One region of the Micromonospora sp. CPCC 206061 genome, then DNA from elsewhere that is predicted to be linked to it. Evidence: riboswitches for the same ligand, from Rfam matches in the RefSeq annotation. Region 1 holds a riboswitch; each other region holds the start of a gene.
The links. A riboswitch is a leader RNA that binds a small molecule or an ion and turns the genes downstream of it on or off. The one in region 1 is predicted to bind cyclic di-AMP.

Region 1 (7,655 bases):
TCGCCGGGTCGATCTCGGTGCCGTCGGGAGTGCGCACCAGTACTTCCACGAACGGGGACATGGGCGTGAGGATGATGACGTCGATCGAGACGTCGGCCTCAGTGACGTGGAACGGCGTGACGTCTTCGCTGCCGATCAGCAGGAGGTTCTGCGGATCCAGGATGACGTCGGCAGCTGTCACCCCCGCGAGGATCTGCACGAAGTACTTCGTCAGCAGGTAGCGCTCCTGGGCACTGCCGAGCAGGCCGGTGACGACGAACGAGCCGCGGGTGTTGTGAGCGATCGCGAGCAGGGTTTCGTCGCTGACCTGGCCGGGCAGGCCGAAGCCGACCGCGTAGGTACGGCTCGTGATCGTTCCCGCCGGCAACTCCTCGACAAAGGGATGCACGTTCTGGTTGCCGTCGGTGAGCACGACCAGGGAGCGGTTGGGATGGGAGGCGCCGGCGAGCAACGTTGCGCCGTCTTGCATGCCGAGCCCGATACCGGTGAGGTTGCGTGGGTCGAGGCCGGGGCCGGTAAGGGTCGTTCCCAGTCCAGTGGACTGGGTGGTCAATGGCAGCAGGATCTCGGTGACGTCGTCGAAGCTGACGACGCCGATCTCGTCGCTCGGGCGCAGCAGGCTGTGGAACACCGACACCGCTTCCTTGAGTAGCCCGGTGCGGGTACTGGTGCCGCCAGCGGGGGCGATCATGCTTCCGGACCGATCGAGTACGAGGACCACGGTGTTCTCGTCGCGCGGGGTGACGGCGGCTGTGAGCGAGATGGTCCAGGTGCCGAGTATGACCTCGCCGCCCTCGGTCGGCGCGTAGTAGCCCTCTGGGTCGATCAGGAACGCCTCGATGGTCGCGCTGGAGGTTTGCGAGGCTGGGCCGTTGGCGGCGAACTGGAACCAGACCAGGCCGGTGACCGAGTCGGCTACCAGGTCGGGCTCGACGATCAGTTGCGGTCCGGATGGTGTGAGGCCGAAGTTTCCGGTCGGTGGGGCGGTGACGCGGAAGCGGACCTGCCGGCAGGTGCGGATGTCGAAGCGGACGGCGCGGTACTGGGTCAATCCTTGCGGCACGTTGCCGAAATCGAGGGCGCTGCCGGTCGCGAGGCTGATTTCCGGCCGGTCGCTCTGGTACCAGACGCTGGTGCCGTGGATGGCGTGCCCGTTGAGGAGCTGGTTCGGCGTCGCGGTGCCCACCCATGGAGCTGGGTCGCCGGGCCGTGCGTAGATGAGGGTGTCGTTTGGGCCGTGGCCGGCGAAGCCGTTGTTGTGTACGTACTTCGGCAGTGCTGGGTTGATGTCCTGCCACAGTGTCCACATGCGATCGATCTGGGCGTGGTGCATCCAGAACACCGGATCGTTCGGCGAGCTGGCGGTGATCATGTTTCCGCCGGCCCATCGGTGGACGAGGTTGTGCAGGTCCTCCGAGCGTGCCCGCAGCGTCGTATAGGCGGCCGAGGTGAGGGCTTGGCGGAAAGATGTTCCGGTGCCTGTCACGACCGTGTTGTTTTGGGGTAGTGCTGGCGCGTCGGTTCGTTCGGCGAAGGCGCGCCGGAAGACGCGCGGCTCGGTCGGGGTATCGGTGACGACGATCGACCATGCCTCCGGGTCGAACGGGTGGGGATACGGCGTAGCCGCGCCGGACTGGCGTAGCACACGATCGCCGGAGGCGTCGGTGCCGTCCACGCCGATGAAGGCGTGGATGAACGGCCAGCCGACCGAGCCGGCGGACTGAGCGCGGGTCCAATCCCAGTAGGGGATGGTCACGTTCGGCCGGATGCTGCGCAGGTCCTCCTCGAAGCGATACAGCAGCTCGCGGTGCCAGGGGAAGAACGCCGAGTCGAAGTGTCCCCAGCCCGGATTGAGCACCGTGCCGGTAGGGCTGATTTGCGCCTCATCCATCGCCGACCGGTGGATCTCGACGTAGTCGTCGTACCGGCTCTGCGCACCCGGATGCAGGACGCTGTCGCGCGCCTTGAGTCCGTTGATCGCCGCGATGAACTCTGCCATCTCCGTCGGCGTGAGGTCCTTGACGTTTTTGCGACACCGCACGGCCGCCTCCTTGACGCTCGAGATCGCGTCTGGCGCGCACGAGAATCTTTAAGCGCGTTGGCCCTCGTCGCGTTGGCCAGCAGGACCAGTATGAGACCGCCGAGTAGATCAGTCTGGCATTCACGCGTGATGCATACGGAAGGATGACGAGGACCCAGCTGCTGCGCCTCCGCCGGCAAACAATGTCCGCCACAGCATGAGGTCGCTCGCTCACTCGGCCTACAGCATCGACATGTGGACGTGGTCGGTGTGGCTTTTCGGGCCGGTGTAGGCACTCCAACCAACGGCGGGGAACCAAACCTGCCGATACCAGATGACGTAGAGGATGCCGAGCCGGTCGGCGTTGCGGACCAGGAAGAGGTTGTTGCCATACACCTTCTGGTCCTGGTTGGCGGCCGGTGCGAACCCAATGTTGAGCAGCGACCAGTCGCAGGCGCGGCCCTTGGGGTGCTCATAGGGGCCACCGGGCCGGTAGCAGTAGACGTACCGGGTGAACCCGGCTTTGCGGGCCTCGGTGTAGGCGTTCGGAGTGCGGGGGGTGATGCAGCCGGACGTGGTGGGGTCGTCCTTGCTGCACGACTCGTCGGGCCAGTCGCCGTCGGCGGTGCGTGGTGCTGCCTTCGCGACCGGCGAGGTCGCTGCCACCAGGCCACCGGTGAGACTTTGGCGGCCGACCACGGCGAGGGCTTTCTCTGCCTCTCGCTTTTCTTTGGCCATGACGGCGAGGTGCTTTTCCTGGTGACGCACTTCGGCGGTCAGGGCGCCCTGGGCGCGGGTGAGCCGATCACGCGCTTCGGACAGCGCTTTGAGTTTCTGGTCGTTGACCATGTTCAGCTCGTCCAGCGCTGCGGCGCGTCGCAGGAAACGCCTCGGGGGAGGCGCTGTTGAGCAGAAGGCCGGCGGCGCTGACCCGGCCGTTGCGGTACGCCTGTGCGGCGATCTGCCCAACCTCGGGTGCGAGTTCGTCAATGCGAGCCTGCGCCTGACTGGCCTCCACCTGCAGCTGTAGTTGCTTGCGTTGCGAGGTCTGCAGGGCGGCCTTGGCCTTCAGATAGCCCTTGCCGGCCTCGTCGAGGACTTTGCCGAGCAGCGGGTCGCCATCCTCTTGCGGGGTGGTGGAGCCGCCACCTGGTTGGGCGAAGGCCGGGGTGACCGGTGCCGCCAGCACGGCCGCAGCCGTTAGCAGCGCAACGGCAGACATGCGCCAGCGGCGCGGGATGCCGTCATACGTGTTCCTCCCGTCGGTGCCGACCGGTTTAGCTGACGGGTTCGGGACGGAACAACCCCTACCGCCGTTGGCGGATTCACCCCACTTACCTGGTTCCCCGGCTCACCCGCGAAACGGGCGATTAGGCAGCTGAACCACCGGCGATGTCGAACCATGCGCCGAGGGTCATTGACCGCGGGACAGATTACCCAAGATCGAATGGGCCGACCAGCCCTCCATCAGGGCAAATGGCGTTACGGGACAGGCGCGTTGCGTGACCCTGGTGGAGAATCCGCAGGTCAGTGCGTTGCCCGGGATCCGCCGCCGGCTCGTCCTTTCGCCTAAGCTGGATAGGAGTCGGCGGTGCCGGGGGTGACGGGGATGAGCGGGACCGGGTCGGCGGGTCGGCAGGAACGGCTGCGTCGCTACTGGGACAAGAGCGCCCCTTCCTATGACCGGCAGATCGCCATGTTCGACCGGCGCTTGTTTGGCGACAGCCGCGAGTGGGTGTGCTCGCGGGCAACGGGCGACGTACTCGAGGTGGCCATCGGGACCGGCCTCAACCTGCCGCACTACCCGGCCGCCGCGCGGCTGACCGGGGTGGAGTGGAGCCCGGCGATGCTGGACCGGGCGCGCCGGCGGGCGGAAGACCTGCGCCGGCCGGCGGACCTGCGCCTCGGCGACGCGCAGGCGCTCGAGCTACCGGACGACGCCTTCGACGCGGTGGTCTGCACGTTCGGACTGTGCGCGATACCCGACGATCGGCGTGCGGTGCAGGAGATGGTCAGGGTGCTGCGCTCAGGTGGCCTGCTGCTGTTGGCTGACCACGTCGAAGCGGGTCCGCGGCTCGCCCGTGCGGTGCAGCGGCTGATCGAGGTCGTCAGTGTTCCGGTGGGGGGCGAGCATTTCCGGCGCCGTCCGATCCGGCACGTGCAGGAGGCGGGCCTGGTCGTGGAGGCGCATGACCGGTTCAAGCTCGGCATCGTCGAGCGCCTGGCCGCGCGTAAGCCACAGGTACAGGCGGCGTGACGGCACGGATGGCGTGCTCCTATGCTGGTTAGTTGTTGCGGTGGGAGGTGGGGATGCGGGGGTTCGGCGAGTTGGAGGCCGCGATCATGGACCGGTTGTGGGTGCGCGGTGAGCCGACAACAGTGCGGGAGGTGCTCGATGACCTGCGGCCGGAGCGGGACCTGGCGTACAACACCGTCCTGACGGTCGTGGACAACTTGTTCAAGAAGGGCTGGCTACGCCGGGAGCGCGCCGGCCGGGCGCACCGGTTCCAGCCGACCGCGTCGCGGGAGGAGTACGGAGCACGGCTGTTGCGTGACGCTCTGGACGAGGCGGGTGATCCTGCCGAGGCCCTGGTCAGGTTCGTGGGGCGGATGACCGCGGACGAGGCCGCGGCGCTGCGCCGGGCTCTGCAGGCGCATGAACGGGGCGCGGCGTAGTGGCCGGGACGCACCTGTTGCTTTTCGCCGTAGCGGTCTCGGCGATGGCACCGCGGTTGCTGGCAAATGCGGGGTGGGTCTACCGGTCTCCGCGCCTGGGGATCGCGGCGTGGTACGCCGTTGTCGGGGCGGTGTTTACAGCAGCGGCGGGCGCACTGGTGGCGGTGGTAGCACCGTGGCAGGCGGCAGACGCGCCGATCTGCGCGGTGTGGCGGTGGTGCGTACAGGCCACTCGCGGCGACTTCGGTGTGATCGGCCGCATCGCCGGGATGGCGGCGTTTGTCGTCGGTCTTGCCATGGCGGCCCGGCTTGTGATCACGGGCGTGCGCCTTACGCGGGCGGCGTCGGTGCGGCGGGGCGCGCACCGGCGGATGCTTGCCGTGGCGGGCCGGACGGTGCCGGAGTTGGGCGCCACGGTGGTGGAGAATCCGCAGCCGGCTGCCTATCTGGTCGCCGGGACGGGGCGCCTTGTGGTGATCACGAGCGGTGCGCTGGACCAGCTGCGCGCTGATGAGGTGGCCGCGGTGCTGGCCCACGAACGGGCGCACGCGGCCGGGCGGCACGACCTGTTGCTGGACGGGGTGCGCCTATTGAATCTGGCCTTTCCCCGGATGTCGCTGTTTGCGGTGGCCCGTGCCCAACTGACCAGGCTGGTGGAGATCCGGGCGGATGAGGTGGCCACGCAGCAGCACGCCCGGATCAGCCTGGCGCGCGCGTTGGTGGCGATGGCCACGGCCAGCGCCGCCACCCGGCCCAGCCCGGCGCTGGCGGGCGTCGCGGCGGTCGGTGGCGACGCCGCTGAGCGCCTGCACCGGCTGTTGACGCCGCCCGCTCCACTGGCCCGAGCTCACGCAATGGCGTTGGCGGGCGTCATCGCGGCGCTGGCCATCGCCCCTGCAATTCTGGTGGCGGCCACGTTTGTCCACCCGGTGTTGGGAATGTGTCCGCCGCTGCCGACGTGAACCGGCCGCGGTGGCGTTACCGCATCTTGGCGATGCCGACACTCCAGGACGAACGAGCCAGGCTAACTAATCTCCTAAGTACCTTAGGAGGTAAGATGTCGAGCGTCCGCGCCGAGAGGGGCCTGTGTGGTGTCGACGCTGTGCCGCGGTGCTGATGCTCCTCCCCATTGTGCTGCTCGCAAACGGGTCGCTGAGCCGCCCAAGCGCCGCCGCGAGCCTCCCCGGCAGCTTCGCGATACCGTGGCCCAGCTTGATTGACCCGCCGGGACCGGTCGCACTGCGGCTCGCCGTTACTCATCGTCAGAAGGGATCGTGGATGAACCTCGGTGCTGTACTCGTGACGGGTCTGTTCGCCGGTGGTGTTTCGTGCGCCGCCGTGCAGGGCGGTCTGCTGGCCGGCTTGATCACCCGGCAACGGGCAGCCGCACCGGCCCCACCGAAACGGGCCGTCGTCAAGGCCGGCGCGGCGGCGCGTCGTCACGGCACGGCGAGCAGCGGGCCGCATGCCAAGGGCAACCGGGCCCCCGCCGGTGAGCCCGTCCAGGCCAGTGCGTCCCGACGCGCTCGGGTCGCCGACGACCTGGCTCCCGTAGGAGCGTTTCTGGCGGGGAAGCTGGCTTCGCATGCCCTACTCGGCGCCCTGCTGGGTGCGGTTGGTGCGGCGGTCCAGATCTCGCCCGCGGTCCGGGTGTGGACCCAGCTCGCGGCCGGAGCTTTGATCATCGTCTTCGGTCTCGCCCAACTCGGGGTTGGCCCGTTCAAACGCCTCGCGATCGAACCGCCGGCGGCCTGGTCGCGCTTCGTGCGTGGCCGAGCCCGTTCCCGGGGCGCCTTCGCCCCCGCGGTGCTTGGCTTCTTCACCTTCTTGGTGCCGTGCGGTATCACCTTGTCTGTCGAGGCGCTCGCCCTGAGTTCCGGATCGGCGCTGTCCGGGGCCGCGGTGATGGCCGTGTTCGTCGTCGGCACCGGTCCGCTGTTCACGGTGCTCGGATATGCCGCCCGCAAGGCCGCCACTGCCTGGCGCGGCCGGCTTGCGGTGGCCACCGGCCTGGTCGTGCTGGCCATGGGCGTCTACACCTTCAATGGCGGCCTGACACTTGCCGACTCGCCGCTGGCTGCCAGCAATCTGCCGCAGACCTTGGGCTTCCAGCCGCCGCCGGCGGTCGCCGACCCCGCGGTGGTACACCAGGACACCGCCGGCCGGCAGGAAGTCATCGTCACCGCCCGCAGCGACTCCTACAGTCCGGAGAACATCGCCGCCAAGGCTGGCGTGCCCACCACACTGGTGCTGCGCTCGGTGGACAACAACGGCTGCACCCGCGCGTTTGTCATTCCGTCCCTGGACAAGCAGTGGACCCTTCCGCAGAACGGCGACACCAGCATCGACCTCGGCGTCCTCAAACCGGGAAAGCTCAGTTACACCTGCGCCATGGGCATGTACGGCGGCCAACTCACGATCACCGCATAGGAGCATCTACATGGGACAGACCGTGGCCACGTTGACGTTCACCGTAGATGGCATGCATTGTGCCAGCTGCGGCATGCTCATCGACGACGCGCTCGAAGAGCTCGACGGCGTGACCGCGTCGACCACCACGCTGCGCACCGGCAGGGCGAGGGTCGACCTGGACCCGTCTCGGTGCGGCGCCGAAGAGGTGATCGCGGCCATCGCAGAGGCCGGCTACACCGCACGACTCGAGCGGCCCTGAGGGATGCACCGAGTGGCGGACCGCACACCACGACATACCGTAGGGGGGTATAGTGTGTTGAGCGTGACGGCCGCGAGGAGAGGAAACGTGATGAGCACGACCACGTACACGGTTTCGGGTATGACCTGCGCACACTGCGCCAACTCGGTCTCAACCGAGGTCGGGGCGCTTGCGGGCGTGAACCACGTGCGGGTCGACCTGGCCACCGGGCAGGTCACCGTGACCAGCGAGCAGCCGCTGGACATCGAGGCGGTGCGCGGCGCGGTCGATGAGGCCGGCTACGAGCTG
Region 2 (7,655 bases), on a different contig from region 1:
ACGGGCAGGGCGGTCAGCGCGATGAGCCACAGAGCGGCGTCCACACTGGACCCGGCGGCGGCGAAGGTGCCCGCCACTGCCGCGAGCACACCGGCCAGCCCCCAGGAGAGCGCGAAGACGGTGCCCACCGAGACCCCCTGCGCGAGCGCGGCCTCCTGGTCGTACGCGGCGGCGCGCATCGCGAGGCCCATCCGGGTGAAGCGGAAGAAAGCGAACAGCGCCGCCACGAGCGCTGCGGTGGTGAGGAACGCGGCGAGGTGACGCTGCTGCATGTCGATGCCGCCCACGCCGACCGTGCGCAGCCCCCACGGGTCCAGCACGTTGCGGACGTCCAAGCCGATGAAGGCGTTTACGACCACCCGCACGGCGACGTCGACGCCCAGCGTGATGATGGCGACGACGAACGCCGGCCGGCCGATCATCGGCCGCACCGCCAGGCGCTCCACGCCGAGGGCGAGCAGCCCGGTGAGGACCGCGGCCACCGGCACCGCCACCCAGAAGCTGACCTCCAGCACGAGGTACGTCACCATCGTGACGCCCGCGAGCATGAACGCCGGCTGCGCGAAGCTGATCACTCGGGTGGCCTTGTAGATGATGACGAAGCCGAGCGCGAGCAGGGCATAGACGCTGCCGGTGCCGAGCCCGCGCAGCACCGCCTCGACCAGCTCAGCCATACATCTCCTCTACCAGGTCGGCGAAGAGGCCGGCGATCGCGGCGCGCTTGACCTTCTGCGTGGCGGTCAGTTCGCCATCCTCGTGGTCGAGCTCCTTCGGCAGCATCCGGAACCGCCGCACATGCTCGACCGGTGCCCGCCGCTCGTTCACGCCGTCCACGATGGACTGGACGAGCGCGCGCACCTCTGGCTTGGCGGACAGATCGCGGTATGTGGTGTAGGCCAGCCCGCGGCGCTGCGCCCACTCCCCGACGGTGTCGGGCTCGATGCCGATGAGCGCGCCGAGGTACGCCCGGCGGTCGCCCACCAGGATCGCCTCCTTGATGTACGGCGACGCCTTGAGCTCGTTTTCGATCTGGGAGGGGGCGATGTTCTTGCCACCCGCGGTGATCATGATGTCCTTGGCGCGGTCGGTGATGCGGACGTGCGTGCCGTCGACCCACTCCCCGATGTCGCCGGTGTGCAGCCAGCCGTCTTCGGTGAGCGCCGCAGCGGTGGCGGCGGGGTCGCGGAAGTAGCCGACGAACGTGCCCGGGTGCCGGGTGAGGATCTCGCCGGTCCGCTCGTCGATCCGCAGCTCCACACCCTCGTGTGGCTCTCCCACGGTGCCGAGCTTGATGCGGCCCGGCTGGTTGCCGGTCGCCACGGCGGTGTTCTCCGTCATGCCGTACACCTCGTGCATGGGCACCCCGATGCCCATGAAGAACCGCAGCACGTCCGGCGCGATCGGGGCGGCGCCCGACGCCGCGTACCGCACCCGCCCGACCCCGATCCGCTCGCGCAGGGCCCGGTAGAAGAACAGCCAGCCGGCGGCGTACATCAGGCGGGTCACGAGCGTGTGCGTGCCGCCGGTGCGCACCAGCGTGTCGCCGATCCGCCGGGCCACCGCGAGCCAGAGCCGTGCGTTGAGCCGCTTGAGGGGTGAAGCGCTGGCGAGCCTGATGCTCACACCGGCAAGGATCTTCTCCCAGATCCGGGGTACTCCGAACAGGACGGTGGGCTGTACCTCGCGCAGGTTGGCCTGCACGGTCGCGATCGACTCTGCGAAGTTCACCTGGGTGCCGGCGCCGGCGTTGAACCACGTCGTGAAGATGCGTTCGGCGACATGGCACAGCGGCAGGTACGACAGCACCAGGTCGCTCGGGCCCGGTGGTGGCGACGTGAACCCGCCGCCGTCGACCAGCGACCGGATCGCGAAGTCCACGTTGGACACCGACAGCATCGCGCCCTTCGGCGGTCCCGTGGTGCCCGAGGTGTAGATGACGGTAGCGATGTCGTCGGGACGCGCGGCCGCCATCCGCTCCTCGAGCGCGTCCGGATGGGCGTCCCGGTGCGCCACGCCCATCAGCACCAGGTCTTCCCAGCACATCAACTTCGGGTGGCGGTACCGGTGCCGGATGCCGCGTGGCTCCAGGTAGACGATGCGTTCGAGGTCGGGGCAGTCGTCGAGCACCGCCAGCGCCTTGTCGACCTGCTCCTGGTCTTCGGCGACGAGCACCCGGGCGCCCGAGTGGTGCAGCAGGTACCCGACCTCGCTTGCCGGGTTCGTCGGATACAGGCCGACCGTGGCGGCGCGTACCGCGACGGTGGCGACGTCGGTGACGAGCCACTCCTTGCGGTTCTCGGCGTGGATGGCCACCCGGTCGCCCGGCTCGATTCCCAGTGCCAGCAGCGCGTGCGCGACGGTCTGCGCGGTGTCCCAGTACTCCGCCCAGGTGACCTCCTGCCAGATGCCGAAGTCCTTCTCCCGCATGGCGATCGCGTCCGGTGTCGCGCGCGCGTGCTCGCGTACCCGAGATGCGATCGTCGTCGCGGCCTTAACCTGGGTCGAGGTCATGCCAGCTGACTCAGTCATGTGGGTTGCACCTCGCCCAGATAGGCGCGGATGACGTCCGGGTGGTGCTGGATGTCGGCGGGCGGCCCCGTGGCCACCGCCCTGCCGAAGTCGACCACCAGGACCCGGTCGGCCAGGTCCATCACCAGGCCCATGTCGTGCTCGACCAGCACGATCGGGATGTCGAGCTCGTCACGGATGTCGAGGATGAAGCGGGCCATGTCTTCGGTCTCCTCGACGTTCATCCCGCCGACCGGTTCGTCGAGCAGGAGCAGCTTCGGCTCCATGGCGAGCGCCCGTCCCAACTCGACCCGCTTCTGTACGCCGTACGGCAGCAGCCCGACCGGCAGGCGGCGCCACTGCTCCAGTTCCAGGAAGTCGACGATCTGCTCGACGGCGGCGCGGGCGGCGAGTTCCGCGCGCCGCGCCCGGCCGAGCCACGCGATCGCGGACAGCGGCCCGTAATGGATGTGGTTGTGCCGCCCGAGCATCAGGTTGTCGAGCACGGTGAGGTTCGCGAACAGCTCGACGTTCTGGAACGTGCGCGCCATGCCGAGCGCGGCGATCTGGTGCGGCCGCCTGCCGACCAGGTCGGTGCCGTCGAAGACCACCCGGCCGGACCGGGGCCGGTAGACGCCGGACAGCACGTTGAAGATGGACGTCTTGCCGGCGCCGTTCGGGCCGATGACCGCGAAGAGCTCCTGCCGCCCCACCGTGAAGCTCACCCCGTCGATCGCCTTCACGCCGGCGAAGCTGAGGTGGACGTCCGTGAACTCGAGGATCGTCATGACAACCACCGCTTACGCCGCCGGTAGTGCTTCACGTCGCGGAAGCTCTTGCGCCCCAGCCCCAGGTAGAACTCGCGGATGTCGTCGTCGGCGAGCAGCTGCGCGGCCGGCTTGTCGAGCACCACCCGGCCGGTCTCCAGCACGTACCCGTGACTCGCGATCGACAGCGCCATCGTGGCGTTCTGCTCGACGAGCAGGATGCCGGTGCCGCGCTTGTTGATCGCCATGATGATCTCGCGCACCTGCTCCACCAGCCGCGGCGCCAGCCCCAGGCTCGGCTCGTCGAGCAGTAGGTAGCGCGGGTCGGCCATGAGCGCCCGACCGATCGCCAGCATCTGCTGCTCGCCACCGGACAGGTACCCGGCGGTCCGGCGGCGCCGCTCGGCGAGTACCGCAAACAGGTCGAACACGTCGTCGAGGCGCGCCTTGATCCGCTCTGGGCTGGTGTGGCCGCCGATCCGGAGGTTCTCCTCGACGGTCAGCTCCGCGAAGATCCGCCTGGCCTCCATCACCTGGCAGATTCCCCGGCGCACCAGCGCCGCCGGCCGCAGGTGGTGCACGGGTACGCCGTCGAGCGTCACCGCGCCCTTCGTCACCTCGCCGTCGTGCACGTCGAGCAGGCCCGTGATCGCGCGCAGGAGGGTGGTCTTGCCGGCACCGTTCGCGCCAAGCAGCGCGACGACCCCGCCAGGCGGGACTGTGACGCTGACGCCTCGCAGCACCAGCATCACGTCGTCGTAGACGACCTCGAGGTTCCGCACCTGCAACATCGCCCGACGCTCCTTGTGTTCTACATCACAAGTTACCGGTCATTTAACTAGAACTAACAAGGTCGTCAAGCGACGGTTTGGTCTCGATCCAACACGCTCGGTAACGACACCTACCTTGATGGACTAATCACCCTCCTGCCACTTTCGTCTCAGCGATGATCACGTTAGGTTGGAGCGGCTGGTCCGGTCGTCAGTCACTCCCCCGGGTGGCGCCGGCCCGGTGCTGCCGAATCGCAAATCACGACTACGGTCAGTGAGCGAACCGGGGACCCACCTTGTGCAATGGGGTGAATCCGCACTCGTGCGGTAGGGCGTCCTTCCCGCCCGAATCCGTCAGCTAACCCGGTAGGCGGCCTGCGGAAGAGGGGTCACGTTTGTCACCCGCGCGTACGCTGCTGCGCGCCCTCGTACTGCTCGGTGTGGGCATCGGGCTGACAGTGCCGGCGGTTGCCGCACAGGCGGAGCCGTCCGCGAGCGAGCTGACGCAGCAGATCAACAAGGCGTCGACGGAGCTGGAAAAGATCGTCGAGGCGTACAACAAGGCCGGAGAGGACCTCAAGACCACCAAGGCCGCCGCGCAGGCGGTCGCCACCAAGCTCGGCCCGCTGGAACAGGAACTCGCCGTCGCCGACGCGGAGGTCGGTCGGATGGCCGCCGTCGCGTACCGGTCTGGCCGGCTGGCCAACGCCAACGCACTGCTTGAAGGCGGCACCGGCAGCGTCGTCGACCGCCTGGGCGTACTCGACAAGCTGGCCCGCGACCGCCAGGCCCAGGTTGCCGGCTTCACGGCGACGCAGCAGCGGTATCTCGACGAGAAGTCGAAGCTCGACATCGCGCAGGCCAAGCAGACCGCGCAGGTGAATGAGCTCGCGACGGGCAAGAAGAAGATCGAGTCGGATCTCGCCAAGCTGTACGAGATGCGAGAGAAGGCGTACGGCTCGGCGACCACGTCGAGCGGCTCGTACACCGGCACGATCCCGTCGGTCTCTGGCCAGGCGGGCGTCGCGGTGCGGTTCGCATACAACGCGATCGGCACCCCGTACGTGTGGGCGGCCGAGGGGCCGAACGGCTACGACTGCTCGGGCCTGACGCTCGCCGCGTGGCGGGCCGCAGGCAAGACACTGCCGCACAACGCCGCGATGCAGTGGGACAAGGTGGCACACATCGGCCGAGGTTCGCTGCAACCGGGAGACCTGGTGTTCTACAGCGGTCTCGGACACGTGGGCATCTACGTGGGCAGTGGCAAGGTGATCCATGCCCCGCAGGCCGGCGAATCGGTGAAGCTCTCCAGCGTCGACATGATGACCCCATACGGCTACGGCCGCGTCCGCTAGCTGTTCGGTTCCATACGGGCCGCGGCATCGGCTGCCGCGGCCCGTTGGTGTCGGCGTGTCGTGGGGCCGTGTACTTCGCGCTGACGCAACGGAGCACCCAGTGGTTCGCCGCCGCACCGCCCGAACCGCGGGCACCGCGCGGAGCTGGGTGCTTGAACCAGCCCCTGAATAGACAGGCGAGCGGCCGGCGTCCCACACTAGACGCCGGCCGCTCGCTATTTGTCGATGCTGTTATGCCGCCTGGAGACCCTCGGCCCGGGCCAGCTCGCGGAGCCGGCCGAGCGCCTGGATCTCAAGCTGGCGGATGCGCTCCCGCGACAGCGAGAACCGCGACGCCACCTCGGTGAGCGAGTGCTCCCGGCCGTCTTCGAGCCCGTACCGGGCGCGCATGATGCCGGCCGACCGGTCGTCGAGGTGGTTGAGCAGACCCTCGATGCGCTGCCGCTCCAGGCCGGTGAGCACGATCTCTTCCGGCGACGGAGCGTCGCTGTCGGCCACCAGGTCGCCGAGGTTGGTGTCGCCGTCGTCGCCGACCGGTGTGTCGAGCGACACGGTGTCCTGCGACCAGCGCACCAGCTCGTGCACCCGCTCGACGGGCACGCCCAGCGCGACCGCGATCTGCTCCGGCTCGGGGTCGCTGCCGAGCTCACGGGTGAGCTGGCGGGCGACGTTGCGCATCCGGTTGACGTCTTCGACCAGGTGCACCGGCAGCCGCACGGTGCGCTCCTGCTGTGCGATCGCCCGGCTGATCGCCTGGCGGATCCACCAGGTGGCATACGTCGAGAACTTGAACCCGCGCTCGTAGTCGAACTTCTCGACCGCGCGCACCAGGCCGGTGTTGCCCTCCTGGATCAGGTCGAGCATCGGCATGCCAGACCGCACGTATCGCCGCGCGATCGACACGACCAGCCGTAGGTTTGCCCTGATGAACAGATCCTTGGCCCGCTCGCCCTCGATGACGAGGCGCTCCAGCTCTTCCGCGCCCACGCCCTGCGGCACCTTCCCCTCGTCGAGGAGGTGCTCCGCGTACAGCCCGGCCTCGATCGCCTTGGAGAGGTCGACCTCTGTGGCGGCGTCGAGCAGCGGCGTGCGTGAGATCTCGTGCAGATAGACGCCGACCAGGTCGCGTTCCTCGGCGACCTCGTCCGTGCGCATCACCACATTGCTTTCCACGTCGCTCACGATCCCCTCGCTCGCCCCACTTGCCTTGTTACCTGCTGTCCCGACGTTCATCAGCCCTCCCCCGTAACCTCCGGTATCCCCCGCGGTGCTGACACCTACACAACAGTTGAGACGCGCTTGGGATTCCGTCTCGTGAGTCGAAAGTGTCACGAATGCCTGAGTAATAGCTGAGAGCCCGGTGCGTACTTGCTGTGCACTGCGCTCTATCAAGGGATTCGGCTACAACCTGGGGGCGGATTGGACGGCCACTGTGCACGTTTCGCCCAGTCAATGACATCACCTGGTGTTGGCCCGCACAGCGATCCGGCTCACTACCTGTCTGCGATCCTCGTCACTTCACAGTACGCACGTACGCCGTCGACGGTTCAGCGCTTGTTCAGGGCATACCCGTGGCGCGGCACACTATGCGAGGTGAGCCAGGGCCCTGCGAACGTGGCCCGCCGAGCGTCCCAGCGCCGCCTTGGCACCGTCGACGTCGGCGCCGGACATCAGCGTCACGAGCGCGATCTTGAGGTCGCCGCCGGCCTCGGCGAGCGCCCGCTGGCAGTCCTCTTCGCCCCGGTCGGTCGCGGCCATGAGGATCGAGATCATCCGGCCGCGCAGCTTCGCGTTGGTGGCGACTAAGTCGATCATCAGGTTCGAGTACACCCGGCCGAGCCGGACCATGACCGCGGTGGAGAACGCGTTCAGCACCAGCTTCTGTGCGGTGGCCGCCTTCATCCGGGTCGAGCCGGTGATGACCTCCGGGCCGGTGTCGACGCCGATGAAGACGTCCACCTCCGCGGCGGCCGCGGCGGCCGGGTCGGCGGCCACGAGCGCGCAGGAGGCGCCGTTCACCCGCGCGGCGCGCAGGGCACCCAGCACGTACGGGGTGCGGCCGCTGGCCGCCAGGCCCACGACGAGGTCGCCGGCGCGCACCGAGGCGGCCGCCTCATCGGCCCCGGCCGCCTCATCGTCCTCGGCGTTCTCGACGGCGTGGTGCATCGCCTCGGGCCCGCCGGCGAGGTGGGCGCGAAACCAGTCGGCCGGGGTGTTGAAGGTGGGCGCCAGCTCCGCCACGTCGATCACGCCCA
Region 3 (7,655 bases), on a different contig from region 1:
GGTCGCCGGGTTCCAGACCGCCGAGGTCAGTGGCGTCAAGCTGGTTGTCACCGAGCCCAGCCGGTTCGTGCACCGGCAGCTCTGGGTCACCGGGCTGCTCGGCCTCTTCGGGGCACCCGAGCCCTACTACGCCGGGGCGTCAGCGGGCACGCCGGAGGTCCAGTCGGCCGGCGGCTGACCCTTGTATTTCACCCATCCTGTGCGGAATAGTCCGGGGGCGTGACGTCGCTCCCGCTGGGCACCGCGATCCTCGGGCGATACGTCATCCTTGGCGCCATCGGCCATGGTGGAGTGTCCACGGTGTACGAGGCGATCGACGTGGTCATGCCGCGCCGGCTCGCGATCAAAGCGTTGGCGGCCGCGCACGCCGCGGATCCGTGGGCGCGTGACGGTGTGCGCCGCGAGGCCCTGATCATCGACCGGCTGCGGCACCCGAGCGTGCCCCGCGTCTACGGGTACGGTGACGCGCCCCTGCCCGACGGCACCGTCCTGCCGTACGTGGTGATGGAGCTGCTCGCCGGCGTCAGCCTCGCAACCCGGCTGGCCCAGGGCCCGCTGCCGTGGACCGAGGCGGTGCCGGTGGCCGCCGCCGTCGCCGACGTGCTCGCCGTCGCGCACCGGCGTGGGCTCGTGCATCGCGACCTGAGCGCCGGCAACGTCATGCTGACCCCGGACGGGATCAAGATCGTCGACTTTGGCCTGGCGACCACTGTGGAGCGCAAGCGCACGTTGCCCGGAAAGCCGCGCCTGACCCGCACCACCGTGCCCCGCCGGCAGCCCATCCTGCCCGCGCACCGGGTCACCACCACGGCTCAGCCCGCCGACGACGTGTACGCCCTGGGCGTCCTGCTCTACCAGATGGTGACCGGCCAATCGCCGTACCCCAATATGGCTCAGTGGCCGGCGGCGCCTGGCGCCGACTTCGCCACGCCGCACTTTCGTTGTGTCGCGCCCACGCCGGTGCTCGCCGTCCCGGGACTGCCCAGGGACGTAGCCGAGATCTGCCGAGCCTGCATGGCCAAGCGTCCGACCGACCGTCCCAGCGGGCGAGACGTGGCGCTCGCGCTCTGGGCGCTGGCTACTCCGGCCAGTCCGGCAACTCCACATCAGACACTTCGGTGACCGCGCGCACCGCGCTCACCGTGGCGTACCCCTCGGCCAGCAGTGCCAGGTCGGTGCCCGGTTCGAGGTCGGCGCCGGACTCCTCCAGCGCGGTGCGCACGAAGCCCTGCCCCGCCTCGGCGACCGTGATCTGCACCTGACCGAAGCGAGACAGCCGCGCCTGCCGTACGCCCTTGACGCGTTCCAGTGGCGCGTCCGGGACGTTGAGGTTGAGCACCGTGCCTTGCGACGCGTCGACGAGCGTCTTCAGCAGGTCGGCGGCGTACTGGGCGGCCGTCGCCCAGTGGCGCCCCTCTTCGCCGCTACCGGACCTGAGCATGGCACCGCCGGACCCCACGTCTCCGGTGGCGAGTATGTCGAGCGAGACGGCCATCGTGCGGCAGCCGTGGGCGGCGGCGGTGAACGCGGCGCCCACCGTGCCCGAGTGCAGCACCGCGAGGCCGGCGTTGGCGCCCCGGTTGATCCCGGAGAGCAGCAGGTCGGGCGGTGGGCCGAACGCGCCGCGCGCGGCGAGAAGCGCGATGAACGCCGGCGAGCTGGCCACGCTGTACGACTCGATGCCGTCCAGGCCGTCGAGCGGGTGCTCGGCGACGATGATGCGCCCGTCCTTCTCGACCGCCCGCAGCGCGGCGCTCATGCCGCTCGCCTCTTCGCTGGGCGCCGCCACGACCACCTCGTGCCCGCGGTCGGCCGCGGCGCGGGCCAGCCACCGCAGGCCCGGCGCGGCGATGCCGTCGTCGTTGGTCACCAGCACCCTCATTGCATCCTCACCCGCGTCGCCAACTCGTCAGGAGTGGTCCGCCGCTGCCGCCCTTGACCGACCTCCTTCAGGTTGACGCGCTCGACCACGCCGGCAATGGCGTCCGGGCGTCCGGTGCCGAGGCCGTGCCGGGTGACGTTGAGCGCGCCCGCCGCCGCACCGGTGCGCACCGCCGTCGGCAGGTCACCGTCCTGGGCCAGTACGGCCGCCACGCCCGCGGTCATCGAGTCGCCGGCGCCGCGCGGGTCGGCGGCCTCCAGCTGCGGGATCTCGACCTCGAAGACCTCGTTCTCCAGTAGCGCCAGCGCCGGCTGGTCGGCACGGCTGATCAGCACCGACCGCGCGCCGTCGCCCTGCATCTGGTGCAGCGCCTCGACCAGGTCGGGAACGCTGTCGGTCGCGGCCCGCCCGTCGGCCACCAGCTCGTCGTGGCTGACCTTCACAAAATAGGGAGACCCTTCGAGTACCGCCGACAGGTGGTCGCCGGACAGGTCGGCGACCACCTTCACGCCGTTGCTACCCAGGTCGGCTGCCAGGCGCCGGTACACGTCGGGCGGGACGATGGCGGGGTCGGTCGGCCGGCTCAGCACCGCCACCGCCGAGCGCAGCCCCTCCGCCAGCGCGAGGTTGTAGAGCTCGTCCAGGTCGTGCCGGCCCAGTGGCGGCTCCGGGGCCTCGGCGATCTCCGTGCGGGTGCCGCCTCGGCGGTCGTGCACGTACCCGCCGCTCGTGGCCGTGCGTGTGGTCGTGTGCAGGTCGATGCCCTCGGCCGCGATGAGCGACTGCAGTACCTGGCCGGTCTCGCCCCCCAGGCTCGCGCACAGCGCCACCGGCACGCCCAGCGACGTGATCATCCGCGCCTGCCAGAGGCCCTGACCTCCCGGGTGCAGGTGTATCTCGACCGCTTCGGCGGGCTGCTCGATGGTGACCGTGAGCTGCGGTGCCGGCGCGAAGACCATGACATGACCAACCATGCCCGGAATGTTCCCCGTGGGCGCCCGCCCTAAGCCCGTCAGCGCCAGGTGTCCGCCCAGGTGCGGGCCCGCAACGGCTTTCATTCAAGGCTGGGAGTCCTACGGTGACGGCGCCGACACGCTGTGGTTCGACGACGTGGCGTTGGGTCCTCGCACATCGGGTTCTGAAAACGTCGAAGGGGGCCCCGAATCGGGGCCCCCTTCGTACGAAACGACCTACGTCACGGAGAGATGGACGTGGTCGGTGTGTTCCGCGGACGGACTGCCGCTGCCGCTGTACGACCTCCAGCCGCTGCTGGGCAACCAGATCCGGCGGAACCAGATGACGTAGAGCACACCGAGCGCGCTCGCGTTCTTGATGTAGAAGTTCGCGAGGCGGTCGCCGTAGTCCCTGTCGCCGCCCGTGGCCACCTTGCCGAAGCCGCTCGCCGCTGAGGACCAGTCACACGCCCGGCCCTTCGGGTGCTCGCCGGAACCACCGCTGCGCCAGCAGTAGACGTACCGGCTGAAGCCGGCTTCCTTCGTCTCCCTGTACGCGTGCAGCAGTCGCGGCGTGACGCAGCCGCCGGTACCCGTCGGGTCCTTGACGCTGCACCCGCCGGAGCCGCTCGGGCCCTGGCTGGCCGTCGCCGCGCCGGAGCCGCTCGGGCCGCTGGAACTGCTGCCGCCGCCGGCGTTGGCCAAGGCGTTCTCCGCCTGCTTCTTGCGGGCGGCCATGACCTGGACCTGCTTCTGCTGCTCCCTGACCTGGTTGTCGATCGCGAGCTTGGTGTGGGTGGCGTTGTTGCGCGCGTCGATGAGGTCGCGAAGCTTCTTGTCTTCGCTCTCCGCGAGCGTGTCGAGCGCGGACGCCCGGTCCATGAAGCCTTCCGGTGTGGAGGCGTTGAGCATGGCGGAGATGGGGCCGAGCCGGCCGCGCTGGTACGCCACGTTCGCAAGCTCGCCGATGACCTGAGTCTTCACAGCGAGGTCCTGCTCGAACTTCACGAGGTCGACGCGGAGCCGCTCCTGCTCCTTTTTGGACTTCGCAAGCGCGTCCTGCGCGACGATGTACCCCTTGCTCGCTGTTTCCAGTTGCTCGCGCAGTGTCGCCGTTCCACCCTCGTCGTCGGTGTTTGGCGCGGCGCCAGCGGGTTGAGCATGGATGCCGACCAGAGCGAACGTCGCGGCGACGAGCACCGCGAGCAGCCCTACCCGGCTGCGGGCATGAGCCATCAACCATCCTTCCAGTCAGCCGCCGACCGAGTTAGCTGACGGGTTCGGGACGGAAGTATCCCTACCGCTCGCGCGGATTCACCCCGGTGGAACTCGTGGTTCCCCGGCTCGCCACGCGTTGGCGCGGCGATTAGGCGGCAGTCACCACCGGCACCGGGGGGCGCCGCCGGGCGGTGACCGGAGCCGAGCGTACCGGGTTCCGGTCGATGTGCCCACCCGTTGCACGCACGGTCACAAGCCCGTCACCAGGTGGTTTGCCGGCATGCTTCGGCGGGTTCGACCTGGAGCGTGGCGTGCGCGATGTCGAAGTCGTCATGCAGCGCCTCGCGCGCTTCGACCAACACCGGTCCTACCTCCGCGGCCGGGTCGAGCGTCAGGTGCGCGGAGACGACGTCCATGCCGGAGGTGAGTGTCCACACGTGAAGGTCGTGCACGTCGCACACTCCAGGCACCGCCGCGAGCCTTGCCCGCACGGCCGCCACGTCGACGTGTGCGGGCGCGGCCTGCACGAGGATGCGGACCGCGGCACGCGCGAGCCGCCAGGTGCGGGGGAGGATGAAGACTCCGACCGCGACCGCGACGATCGGGTCGGCGTACCACCAGTCGGTGAGCGCGATGACGACGGCGGCGATGATGACGCCCACCGAGCCGAGCAGGTCGCCGAGCACCTCGAGGTAGGCGCCGCGCACGTTGATGCTCTCCTTGGCGCCCGAGCGCAGCAGCGCGAAAGCCACCACGTTGGCGATCAGACCGGCCACCGCGACGGCGAGCATCGGCCCGGCGGGCACGTCCGGCGGGTCGCCGAACCGGCGCATCGCCTCGATCAGCACGTAGAGAGCGACGCCGAAGAGCAGGACCGCGTTGGCGAGGGCGGCGAGCACTTCCAACCGGTACAGGCCGAAGGTGCGCTGCGGGTCCTTGTCGGCGCGGCGCGCGGCCGTCATCGCGGCGAGCGCCATGCCGATGCCGAGCACGTCGGTGAACATGTGCCCGGCGTCGGAGAGCAGTGCGAGCGAGCCGGTGACCAGCGCGGCGGCCCCCTCGACGAGCATGAAGACCCCGAGCAGCGCGAAGGCTGCCAGCAGGGGGCCGCGGTGCTTGGCGCCCGCCGTCCCGTGATCGTGTCCAGCTCCCACGCTCTCCAAAATATGCTGACATTGCTATGTATGCAAACATGGCACTGGGAATCACTGTCGAATCGGGGCATAGTGATGGGCGTGGATACCAACAGAGACATCACAGTGACCCGCAGAACGCTCACCACGTCGATGCTCGCGGCAGTCGCGGCGGCGGCCACCGTCTCCGTACCCACCCGCGCCAGCGCCGGCCACAAGCACCTGCCCGACCTCATCAACCTGCCCAACGCGTTCCAGCCCGAAGGGATCGCGATCGGCCAGCGGCCGTACGCGTACTTCGGCTCGCTGGCCACCGGCTCCATCTACCGCGCCAGCCTCGTCACCGGCCAGGGCCGGATCATCTCCACCGGACCGGGCACGCCGTCTGTCGGCCTGAAGATCGACCGGGCCGGGCGGCTCTTCGTCGCCGGCGGCGCGGCGGGCGACGCGCGGGTCGTCGACGCGCACACCGGCGAGGTGCTGGCCTCGTACCAGTTCGCGAGCGCGCCGGCGTTCATCAACGACGTCGTCCTCACGCCGCGCGGTGCCTTCTTCACCGACTCGCAGAACCCGTTCCTGTACCGCGTGCGGCTCGACCTGCCGAGTGGCTTCACCCCTGTGCCGCTTAGCGGCGATCTGGTCTACCAGGCCGGATTCAACGTCAACGGCATCGCCCGCACACCAGACGGCACCGCGCTGCTGGTCGTACAGTCCAACACCGGCGGCCTCTTCCGGGTCAACCCGGCCACCGGCGCGACCACGCGGGTCGACCTCGGCGGCGAAGTGCTCACCAACGGTGACGGCCTGCTGGTGCTCGGCCGCACGCTGTACGTGGTGCAGAACCGCCTCAACCGGGTCGCCGTGTTCCGGCTCGACCGGGCGGGCACCAGAGGCGCACTGGTCACACACCTGTCCGACCCGCGATTCGACGTACCGACCACCGTGGCCGCCTATGGCGACCGCCTGTACCTGCCCAACGCCCGCTTCGGCATCGTCGTCACGCCGGACACCCCGTACACCGCGGTGGCGATCAAGCGCCCCTGATCATGGTGTGGAGATGGTGATTAACCGCTGCGTGGCACGGGACAGGGCGACGTAGAGGGTGCGGGCACCGTCCTGTACCCGGATCTCGTCCGGTGCGACGAGCACCACACCGTCGTACTCCATGCCCTTCGCCTGAAGGCTGGTCACGACCTGCAACCGCTCGGCGGGCAGGTCGGTGAGCCAGCCGGCGACCTCGTCGCGGCGCGGCACCGGCGTGATCACGCCGACCGTGCCCTCGACGTCGGCGAGCAGGCCGGACGCGGCCTTCCGGGCCGCGTCCGGCAGGTCGGCCGCTGCCACGGTGTGCTCCTCTGGCTGCACCCCGGTCGAGCGGACCGCCCGTGGCAGTGTGAGGTCGGGGTACACCTCGCGGATCACCTTCGCCGCCAGCGCGAAGATCTCGGCCGAGTTGCGGTAGTTCGTGGTGAGCGTGAAGTCGTGCCGCTTTCGCGAGCCCAGCGCCCAGTCGCGCGCCTTGGCCAGCTCACCCGGATCGCCGGTCCACGCGGTCTGTGCCGGGTCGCCGACCACGGTCCACGAGGCCAGCCGGCCACGGCGACCCAGCATCCGCCACTGCATCGGAGAGACGTCCTGCGACTCGTCGACCACCACGTGCGCGTACTCGCGGTAGTCGTCCGGGCGCTGCGTGGCAGCGGCGCGCGCCGCGCGCTGGCGGTCGGCGTACGTGGTGACCTCGCGGATGCCGTCGACCACGTGGTACGGGTCGCGCTTGGGCTTCGGCGGCTGCGGCGGCTTGCCGAGCAGCTCGTCCAGCTCGTCGAGCAGGGCCACGTCGGCGATCGTCGGGTCGCCCGGCGTGAACGCGCCGGTCAGCGTCTTGATCTCCGCGTTCGAGAGGATGCCGGACGCGTACGAGCGCAGCCGCTCCGGGTCGGCCAGCCAGGCGAGCACGTGCCGGGGGAGCAGCCGCGGCCACCAGGCGCGCAGGAAGTCCCGGAAGTCCGCCCGCTCGGACAGGTCGTCTTCGAACTGGACCTGCTCCGGCAGCCGGTTGATCCGCAGCCGTTGCGCCTGCGCCCACAGCGCGTCGAACAGCCCGTCGATGCCGGCCCGCCGTACCTCGTTGCGGCGGGCGCCGCGGCTCAGCGCCCGGGCCCGGATCGCGTCCAACTCCGGCCGGGTCAGCCGCAGCAGCGCGCCGTGGTACAGCAGGCGCAGCTCGGTCGGCCCGTTCGGCACCGCGTCGCGGACCGCCCGCTCAAGCACCCGGCGCATCCGCAGCGAGCCCTTGACCGCGGCCACCGCACCCTGGTCTGTGCGCGTCGCGACCAGCCCTGGAATCACCGAACCGAGCGACCTGAGGGTGGCCGTGTCTTCACCCAGCGAGGGCAGCACCGAGGCGATGTACTCGACGAACACCCCCGACGGGCCGACGACGAGGATGCCGCCGCCGGCGAACCGGCT
Region 4 (7,010 bases), on a different contig from region 1:
AAAGAAGGGCGCGAGCAAGAGGAAGGAGGCGGCATCCGGCCCGACGATGCGGACGACGGCGCGACCGGTGTGCTCGCGGTGCACCGGAGCTAATGGCACGTCAATGGCAACGTATCGTGATCGTAGATCTTGGAACATCGAAGGCTCTGGCTGACCGACGTCCTGACCAGGGCCTTCATGGTGGAGCGGGTGAAGGGAATCGAACCCTCACTGTCAGCTTGGGAAGCTGATGTTCTGCCATTGAACTACACCCGCAAGCGGACACCACTGTACCTGGTTGGTCAACCGACCCGCACGCAGGTTGCCGCGCGGCGAGCCACCCGCGCCCACGCCAGCTTCGGACGCCACAAGGGGCGTTCCAGTGGGGGGCGATCAAGGGAGATTGCGTCGATCAAGGGCGTATGCACGTGGTTTTGAGATCAAAGCAAGTGCATTCGCCCTTGATCGGCGGGGAGACTCGGCGGGGAGGCGGGTGGGTGGGGAGGCGGGGAGGCGGGGTGGGTGGGTGGGTGGGTGGATGGGTGGGTGATGGCGGAGGATTGGTCATTGATTGATGTGAGTATATAGTCGGCAAATGCCGCTACATCGATCTTCGCCGATCTGGGCTGGGCTTGCGGCCTTCGCCCTGCTCGTCAGTGCCGGACCACCAACCTCTGCCGAGGCCGGCACGGCCGGGAGCGGGACGTGTGGCCAGAGCGGCGACGCGCGGATCAGGCCGGGCACGCCTGGTGCGCAGGATCCCAATGATCTGGCGCCTGGGCAGGTGGCCGAGCGGGAGCGAGAGCTGATCGCCAGACTGGAGGAGCGGGCCAAGTCGGGCAAGGCCCTCACCTTCGCGACGGTGACGGTGCCGACCGTGGTGCATGTGATCTCCAGCGACAGCACGCGTGCCGGCGGCAGTGTGCCGGATTCGATGGTCCAGCAGCAGATCCAGGTGCTCAACGACGCGTACTCCGGGGCGACGGGTGGGGCGGAGACGGCGTTCGCGTTCGAGTTGATGGAGATCAATCGGGTGGTCAACCCGGCGTGGTACCCGATCGTGTATGAGTCGACCGCCGAGTTCGAGATGAAGAGCGCGCTGCGACAGGGCGGGATGGAGACGCTCAACATCTACACGGGCGACCTGAGCGACAGCCTGCTCGGCTGGGCGACGTATCCGCAGGCGGCCCCGCACCCGAGCGATGGTGTCGTGCTGCTCGCCGAGTCGCTGCCGGGTGGCACCGCGGGGATCTACGCGGAGGGCGACACCGCCACCCACGAGATCGGGCACTGGCTGAACCTGTACCACACCTTCGAGGACGGGTGCGCGGGCGGCGACCAGGTGGCCGACACGCCAGCGGAGGCCACGTGGGCGTCGAATTGCCCCGTCGGGCGGGACACGTGTGTGGACGATCCAGGTGAGGATCCGATCCACAACTTCATGGACTACACGGCGGACTCGTGCATGTTCGAATTCACACCGGGTCAGGCGACCCGCATGTCGAGTGCATGGGCTGCTTATCGCGCAGCGTAGCCGTCGGCGCGTTGCGGCGGTGGCGGCCTCGGCCTCGGGGCGTCGGTGGCACGACGCCGTCCGGGTCGAGCCAGACCTGGACGGCCGGGCGCTCGACCGGCTCGGCGAACGGAGTGGCGCCGTTACGGCCGTGGCGAGCCAGCATGGCGACGTCGACCGTGAACTCGAACAGCCGCCAGTCGACGTGCGAGGCGGCGCGCAGGTGGTCGGCCAGGCGGGCGACCTTGGCCCGGTCGGTGACGACGCGGGCGCGGCCGGCCAGGTAGGCCTCGTCGTCGCTGTCTTCAGGCGGGAACGAATGCAGTGCGTATCGCCCGTCGCGCTCCAGGTCACGCCGCTTCGGCGAGTCGATCACGAAGCAGTACAGGCCGTCGTCGGTGATCACGGGGGACACCGGGTGCACCCGTGGCCCGCCATCGGATCGGACGGTGGCCAGGTAGCCCAGGCCAGGACCGTACTGCTGCATGAGAGCGCGGATCGAGTCGGCCAGGCGGGGCTCGTCGGCGACGAATTCGGACCAGGATGCCATGCCACCATTGTATCGAACATATGTTCGATCAAGGTAGTCCCCTATGGTGTGTCAATGCTGCTCTCCGACCGTGACCTCGTCTCCGAGATCAAGGCGGGCAAGCTCGCGCTCGAACCGTTCGAGCCGGCGCTGATCCAGCCGTCCAGCATCGACGTGCGCCTCGACCGCCACTTCCGGGTGTTCAACAACCACCTATACACCCACATCGACCCGTCGGTGCAGCAGGACGACCTCACCTCGGAGGTGGAGGTGCCGGACGGCGAGCCGTTCGTGTTGCACCCCGGCGAGTTCGTGCTCGCGTCGACGCTCGAGGTCATCTCGCTGGGCGACCAGCTCGCCGGCCGCCTGGAGGGCAAGTCCAGCCTCGGCCGGCTGGGGCTGCTCACCCACTCGACGGCCGGCTTCATCGACCCGGGCTTCTCCGGTCACGTGACGCTGGAGCTATCCAACGTCGCCAACCTGCCGATCACACTCTGGCCCGGCATGAAGATCGGCCAGCTCTGCATCTTCCGGCTCTCGTCGCCGTCGGAGCACCCGTACGGTGCCGAGGTGTACGGATCGCGCTACCAGGGGCAGCGCGGGCCGACCCCGAGCCGGTCGTGGCGGAGCTGGCGGGTCTGGCCGACCCGGTAGTACGCCACCCCCGCAAAGCGGAAAGAGGGGCGCCCTCCCATCCCGGATGGATGGGAGGGCGCCTCTACTGGCCGGGGCGGTCGCGTGACGGGGGAACACGCGACGGCGCGGCCACGGGGTGCGATGTCAGCCAGGGCGACCGAAGCTGTGTACCGGCGCGGCGTCGAGCTTGCGCATCCGGATCGGCTCACCCGTGCGGGAGGCGTGCACGATCCATCCACCCCCGACGTACATGCCGACGTGGTGCAGGTCGCTGTAGTAGAAGACGAGGTCGCCGGCTCGTAGGTTGCTTCGGCTCACGTCGTCGGTCGCGCGCCGCTGCGCAGCGGCGTTGTGCGGCAGCGAGACGCCAGCCTTCGCCCACGCCGCGGAGGTCAGGCCGGAGCAGTCGAAGGTGCCGGGGCCGCCGGAACCGTACTGGTACATCTTGCCGATCTGAGCGCAGGCGAACTTGACCGCCGTGCCTGCGGCGCCGCCCGGGTAGGTGTACGGGCAGGGCACAGGCGCGAGCGCGCCTGTGGTGCCACCGCTGCCGTACGCCCTGAGGCGCATGTCTTCCAGCTTCTCGATCTCGCCGTCGATCTGCTTCTTCCGCGCCGCCAGCTCCGCTTCGGTCGTGCTGAGCTGGGCGACGAGCTGGTCGAGGGGCTCCTTCTGCTTGGAGTACTGATTGCGCAGGTCGACCACGGCCTGGATGTCGGCCTGGGAGCGCCGCGCGAACTGGTCGAGCATCACCAGGTGGTCGCCGAAGGTGGTGGGCGAGCCGGTGGTCAGCAGCGCGTTGATCGTCGAGAGGTTGCCGCCCTTGTACTGCTCGGCGGCGAACTCGCCCACGCGCGCCATGGCGACGTCGATCTGCACCTGTAGCGGCTCGATCTTTTTGGTGAGCGCGGCGATCTGCCGCTTCTTCTTGTCAAGGTCGAGTCGGGTGGCGTTGTGCCGCTCGATCACGGGTTCGAGCTGGTTCCAGGCGACATCTATCTGCTTCTCGATTTCCGCGGCGGAAGGCTCGGCCCGAGCCACGGTGCCGCCGCCGAGCACGACGGCGCAGGTGACGAGAATGGTGACGACGGAACGACGTGCGGCATGACGAGCCACCGGAGTCCGCACTCCTTCTCCCTGAACCGCCTGCCGGGTTAGCTGACGGGTTCGGGCGGGAAGAACGCCCTACCGCATGACTGCGGATTCACCCCGAGGTGCGGTTGGGTCCCCGGCTCGGAGACGACCGATTCGACGGATCGAACCGTGGTCTTCCACGGTGGAAGGCCAGCCTCCGGCTCGACGATCCCCAAGGGTAGGAGCGGCGTGTCGGCGTGCGCAAGCGGAACGGCGTGTTTCTTCGGTGCGTATACGACCCCGTAGCGGAACGTATATCGAAACGACGTCAGTCAATGACTAGAAATACGTCATCGAGCAGCCCGGCGTACTGATCGTTGTTAGGCGACAAGTTCTTCGCACCGATTCGAAGTGGTTCGGAATTCACAATGGACACGTCGGCGGGTACCGGTATGCGGCCGAGCGCGGCACCATCCACCGAAATGGACAGATTGGTGCTGGTACGGGTGCAGGCGAGCACATGCCATCGGCCGTCCGCCACGGTGACCGGGGCGATCACCCGGTAGATCTGGGCCTTGCTGGCCACGACGCAGCTCGGGTGGCCCGCGCTCCCGTCAACCTGGAGCTTGAGCTGCGTGACGCCGCCGGTCGAGTACCCCTTCTGCATCACGTTGGCGCCGTCACCGGCCAGGAGTAGCACGTGTATCTTGGGCGACATCGCTCGATTGTGGAGATTTGCGAAGACCGACGGCAATCCCACTCGGTGAAGATTTTTTACGTCTGCGCTGCACGTGACGGAACCTATTGACGCCAACGGCCGGCCGGGCCAGTGTGATCGCAAGGCCATCGATAGGAGGTTCGATGCACCGTCTAGCAACGCGGATCGCGGTCAGCCCAGTGGTGGTACGCCCAATGGTGGTAGGCCCAATGATGGTAGGCGCGGTGATAGGCGCGGTGATGGTAGGCGCCGCGACGCTGGTGGCGACCGGCCCGTCGCCCGCCACGGCGGCACCAGGGAGCATCCGGCAGGAACAGTATGCCGCCGCGGCGGCCGAGTACGGGGTACCGGAGGCGGTGCTGCTCGGCGTCTCCTACCTGGAGTCGCGGTGGGACACCAACGCCGGCACACCTAGCACCAGCGGCGGGTTCGGCCCGATGCACCTGACCGACGCGGCGTACGTGTCCTCGCTGCCGGGCAATCACCACGACTCCGACGAGGAGGACCCGCGCGGCGACGAGGCACGGCCAGTGAAGCGGGTCGACTCCGGTGGTGTCGCGCCGCCAGCGACCGAGGCGCTCCAGAGCCTCGACCGGGCCGCCGCGCTCACCGGCGCCGCCGAGGAAGCCCTGCGCGCCGACCCGAACACGAATATCAAGGGTGGCGCGGCGCTGCTGTCCGCGTACCAGAAAGCCATAGCTGGACCGACGGGGAGCGCGAGCGATCCGGCGGCCTGGTATGGCGCCGTGGCCAAGTACAGCGGCGCGGACAGCGCCGACGCCGCGGCGGCCTTCGCCGACGAGGTCTACACGACGATCCGCGACGGCGCGACCAGGGTGACCGACGACGGCCACCGCGTCACGCTCGCCGGCCGTGGCATCACGCCGGCGCGCGGCTGGCTGGACCGGCTCCACCTGCGCAAGTTGGCACGGCCGGACGGCCTGGAGTGCCCGGTCGACATCTCCTGCGAGTGGATCCCGGCGCCGTACGAGGCGTGGACGGATGCCAACGGCAACCCCGATTACGGCAACCACGACAAGGGCAACCGTCCCAAGCAGCAGAAGATCGAGTACATCGTCATCCACGACACCGAGGGCTACTTCCAGCCGTCGGTCGACCTGGTGCTCGACCCGACGTACGTGAGCTGGCACTACACGCTGCGGTCGGTCGACGGGCACATCGCGCAGCACATCAAGGCGAAGGACGTCGGCTGGCACGCGGGCAACTGGTTCGTCAACGCGAAGGCGATCGGGCTGGAGCACGAGGGCTTCGCGGCGCAGGGCACCTGGTACACCGAAGCGATGTACCGCACGTCGGCCAAGCTCGTGCGGCACCTGGCGACGCGCCTCGGCATCCCGCTCGACCGCAACCACATCATCGGCCACGACAACGTGCCGGGCACGCTGCCGTCGACGGTGCGCGGCATGCACTGGGACCCGGGCCCGTACTGGGACTGGTCGCACTACTTCGACCTGCTCAAGGCGCCGTTCCGGCAGTTCGGGACGGCGCGGACCGGCCTCGTGACGATCGACCCGCACTTCGCGACGAACAAGCCGGCATTCACCGGATGCTCCGGTGGGGCGAACAACCCGTGTCCGGTACGCGGCTCTTCGGCCGTCATCCTGCACACCGCCCCGGACCCGGCTGCGCCACTGCTCAGGGACATCGGGCTGCGGCCGAACGGCGCCGACACGACGATGCAGGTGTCGGACCACGGGTCGCGTGTGTCGGCGGGGCAGACGTACGCGGTCGCGGACCGGCAGGGCGACTGGACGGCAATCTGGTACCTGGGGCAGAAGGGCTGGTTCTACAACCCGCCCTCGGCTCCCGCGGCGAAGTGGTCGACCGGCCTGGTCGTGACACCCAAGCCGGGCAAGGCGACGATCCCCGTCTACGGGCGCGCGTACCCGGAGCAGGCGGCGTACCCGACCGGCGTGCCCTACCAGGCGATCACACCCTTGCAGTACACGTTCGCGGCCGGGCAACGGTACGCCGTCGGCAATGTGTTGCCGAGCGAGTACTACCGGGCGGTGACGTTCGACGGCTCGTCACCTGGTGACTGGACGGTGATCCGGGGCGAGACGAAGTATGTGCAGATCCAGTTCGGGCACCGGATCATGTTCGTGAACCTGGCGGACGTGCAGATCCTGCCGTCGTTCCTCTGATTTGGGTGGGGCCGCGAGGCCCCACCCCCTCAGCTCGGGCGCCGGAAGCCCACGACGGGCATAGTGTCGATGCGCGCCATCTGCACCGGTTTGCCGGTACGCGGCGCGTGCACCATGATGCCGTCGCCCACGTACATGCCGACGTGGTGCAGATCGCTGTAGAAGAAGACGAGGTCGCCGGGGCGGGCGTTGGCGCGGCTCACCACCGCACCCTCTTTCCACTGGGTGGCGGCGTGGTGCGACAGGCCAACCCCGGCCTTGCCCCACGCGAACTGGGTCAGCCCCGAGCAGTCGAACGACCCCGGCCCGTCGGCGCCCCACACGTACGGCTTGCCGATCTGCGCGCACGCAGTCTTGACCGCCGTGCCGGCCTTCCCACCGATGTACTCGGCGGGG

Region 2: linked by a shared signal. The riboswitch ahead of V6V89_RS20845 (C40 family peptidase) and the one ahead of V6V89_RS27555 (coiled-coil domain-containing protein) in region 1 are both predicted to bind cyclic di-AMP.
Region 3: linked by a shared signal. The riboswitch ahead of V6V89_RS22910 (coiled-coil domain-containing protein) and the one ahead of V6V89_RS27555 (coiled-coil domain-containing protein) in region 1 are both predicted to bind cyclic di-AMP.
Region 4: linked by a shared signal. The riboswitch ahead of V6V89_RS05925 (C40 family peptidase) and the one ahead of V6V89_RS27555 (coiled-coil domain-containing protein) in region 1 are both predicted to bind cyclic di-AMP.

The regions. Positions count from the first base shown of each region.
Region 1 covers NZ_JBAKHX010000050.1:47,794-55,448, forward strand. The annotation lists gene V6V89_RS27550 (tyrosinase family protein) at 1-2,041, opposite strand, end outside; partial or broken gene V6V89_RS27555 (coiled-coil domain-containing protein) at 2,261-3,242, opposite strand; cyclic di-AMP (ydaO/yuaA leader) riboswitch at 3,272-3,407, opposite strand; gene V6V89_RS27560 (class I SAM-dependent methyltransferase) at 3,630-4,277, shown strand; gene V6V89_RS27565 (BlaI/MecI/CopY family transcriptional regulator) at 4,331-4,696, shown strand; gene V6V89_RS27570 (M56 family metallopeptidase) at 4,741-5,658, shown strand; gene V6V89_RS27575 (sulfite exporter TauE/SafE family protein) at 5,975-7,126, shown strand; gene V6V89_RS27580 (heavy-metal-associated domain-containing protein) at 7,137-7,367, shown strand; gene V6V89_RS27585 (heavy-metal-associated domain-containing protein) at 7,458-7,655, shown strand, end outside.
Region 2 covers NZ_JBAKHX010000030.1:35,551-43,205, forward strand. The annotation lists gene V6V89_RS20825 (branched-chain amino acid ABC transporter permease) at 1-674, opposite strand, end outside; gene V6V89_RS20830 (AMP-dependent synthetase/ligase) at 667-2,529, opposite strand; gene V6V89_RS20835 (ABC transporter ATP-binding protein) at 2,526-3,296, opposite strand; gene V6V89_RS20840 (ABC transporter ATP-binding protein) at 3,293-4,066, opposite strand; cyclic di-AMP (ydaO/yuaA leader) riboswitch at 4,281-4,433, shown strand; gene V6V89_RS20845 (C40 family peptidase) at 4,441-5,400, shown strand; gene V6V89_RS20850 (sigma-70 family RNA polymerase sigma factor) at 5,632-6,633, opposite strand; gene murQ (N-acetylmuramic acid 6-phosphate etherase) at 6,985-7,655, opposite strand, start outside.
Region 3 covers NZ_JBAKHX010000035.1:59,620-67,274, forward strand. The annotation lists gene V6V89_RS22890 (STAS domain-containing protein) at 1-178, shown strand, start outside; gene V6V89_RS22895 (serine/threonine-protein kinase) at 220-1,122, shown strand; gene surE (5'/3'-nucleotidase SurE) at 1,079-1,882, opposite strand; gene V6V89_RS22905 (1-phosphofructokinase family hexose kinase) at 1,879-2,856, opposite strand; gene V6V89_RS22910 (coiled-coil domain-containing protein) at 3,073-4,071, opposite strand; cyclic di-AMP (ydaO/yuaA leader) riboswitch at 4,076-4,218, opposite strand; gene V6V89_RS22915 (cation diffusion facilitator family transporter) at 4,314-5,207, opposite strand; gene V6V89_RS22920 (SMP-30/gluconolactonase/LRE family protein) at 5,289-6,230, shown strand; gene V6V89_RS22925 (HelD family protein) at 6,231-7,655, opposite strand, start outside.
Region 4 covers NZ_JBAKHX010000004.1:325,669-332,678, forward strand. The annotation lists tRNA gene V6V89_RS05905 (tRNA-Gly) at 182-255, opposite strand; gene V6V89_RS05910 (zinc metalloprotease) at 575-1,513, shown strand; gene V6V89_RS05915 (pyridoxamine 5'-phosphate oxidase family protein) at 1,455-2,042, opposite strand; gene dcd (dCTP deaminase) at 2,097-2,675, shown strand; gene V6V89_RS05925 (C40 family peptidase) at 2,802-3,773, opposite strand; cyclic di-AMP (ydaO/yuaA leader) riboswitch at 3,786-3,921, opposite strand; gene V6V89_RS05930 (LamG-like jellyroll fold domain-containing protein) at 4,060-4,449, opposite strand; gene V6V89_RS05935 (N-acetylmuramoyl-L-alanine amidase) at 4,659-6,614, shown strand; gene V6V89_RS05940 (C40 family peptidase) at 6,644-7,010, opposite strand, start outside.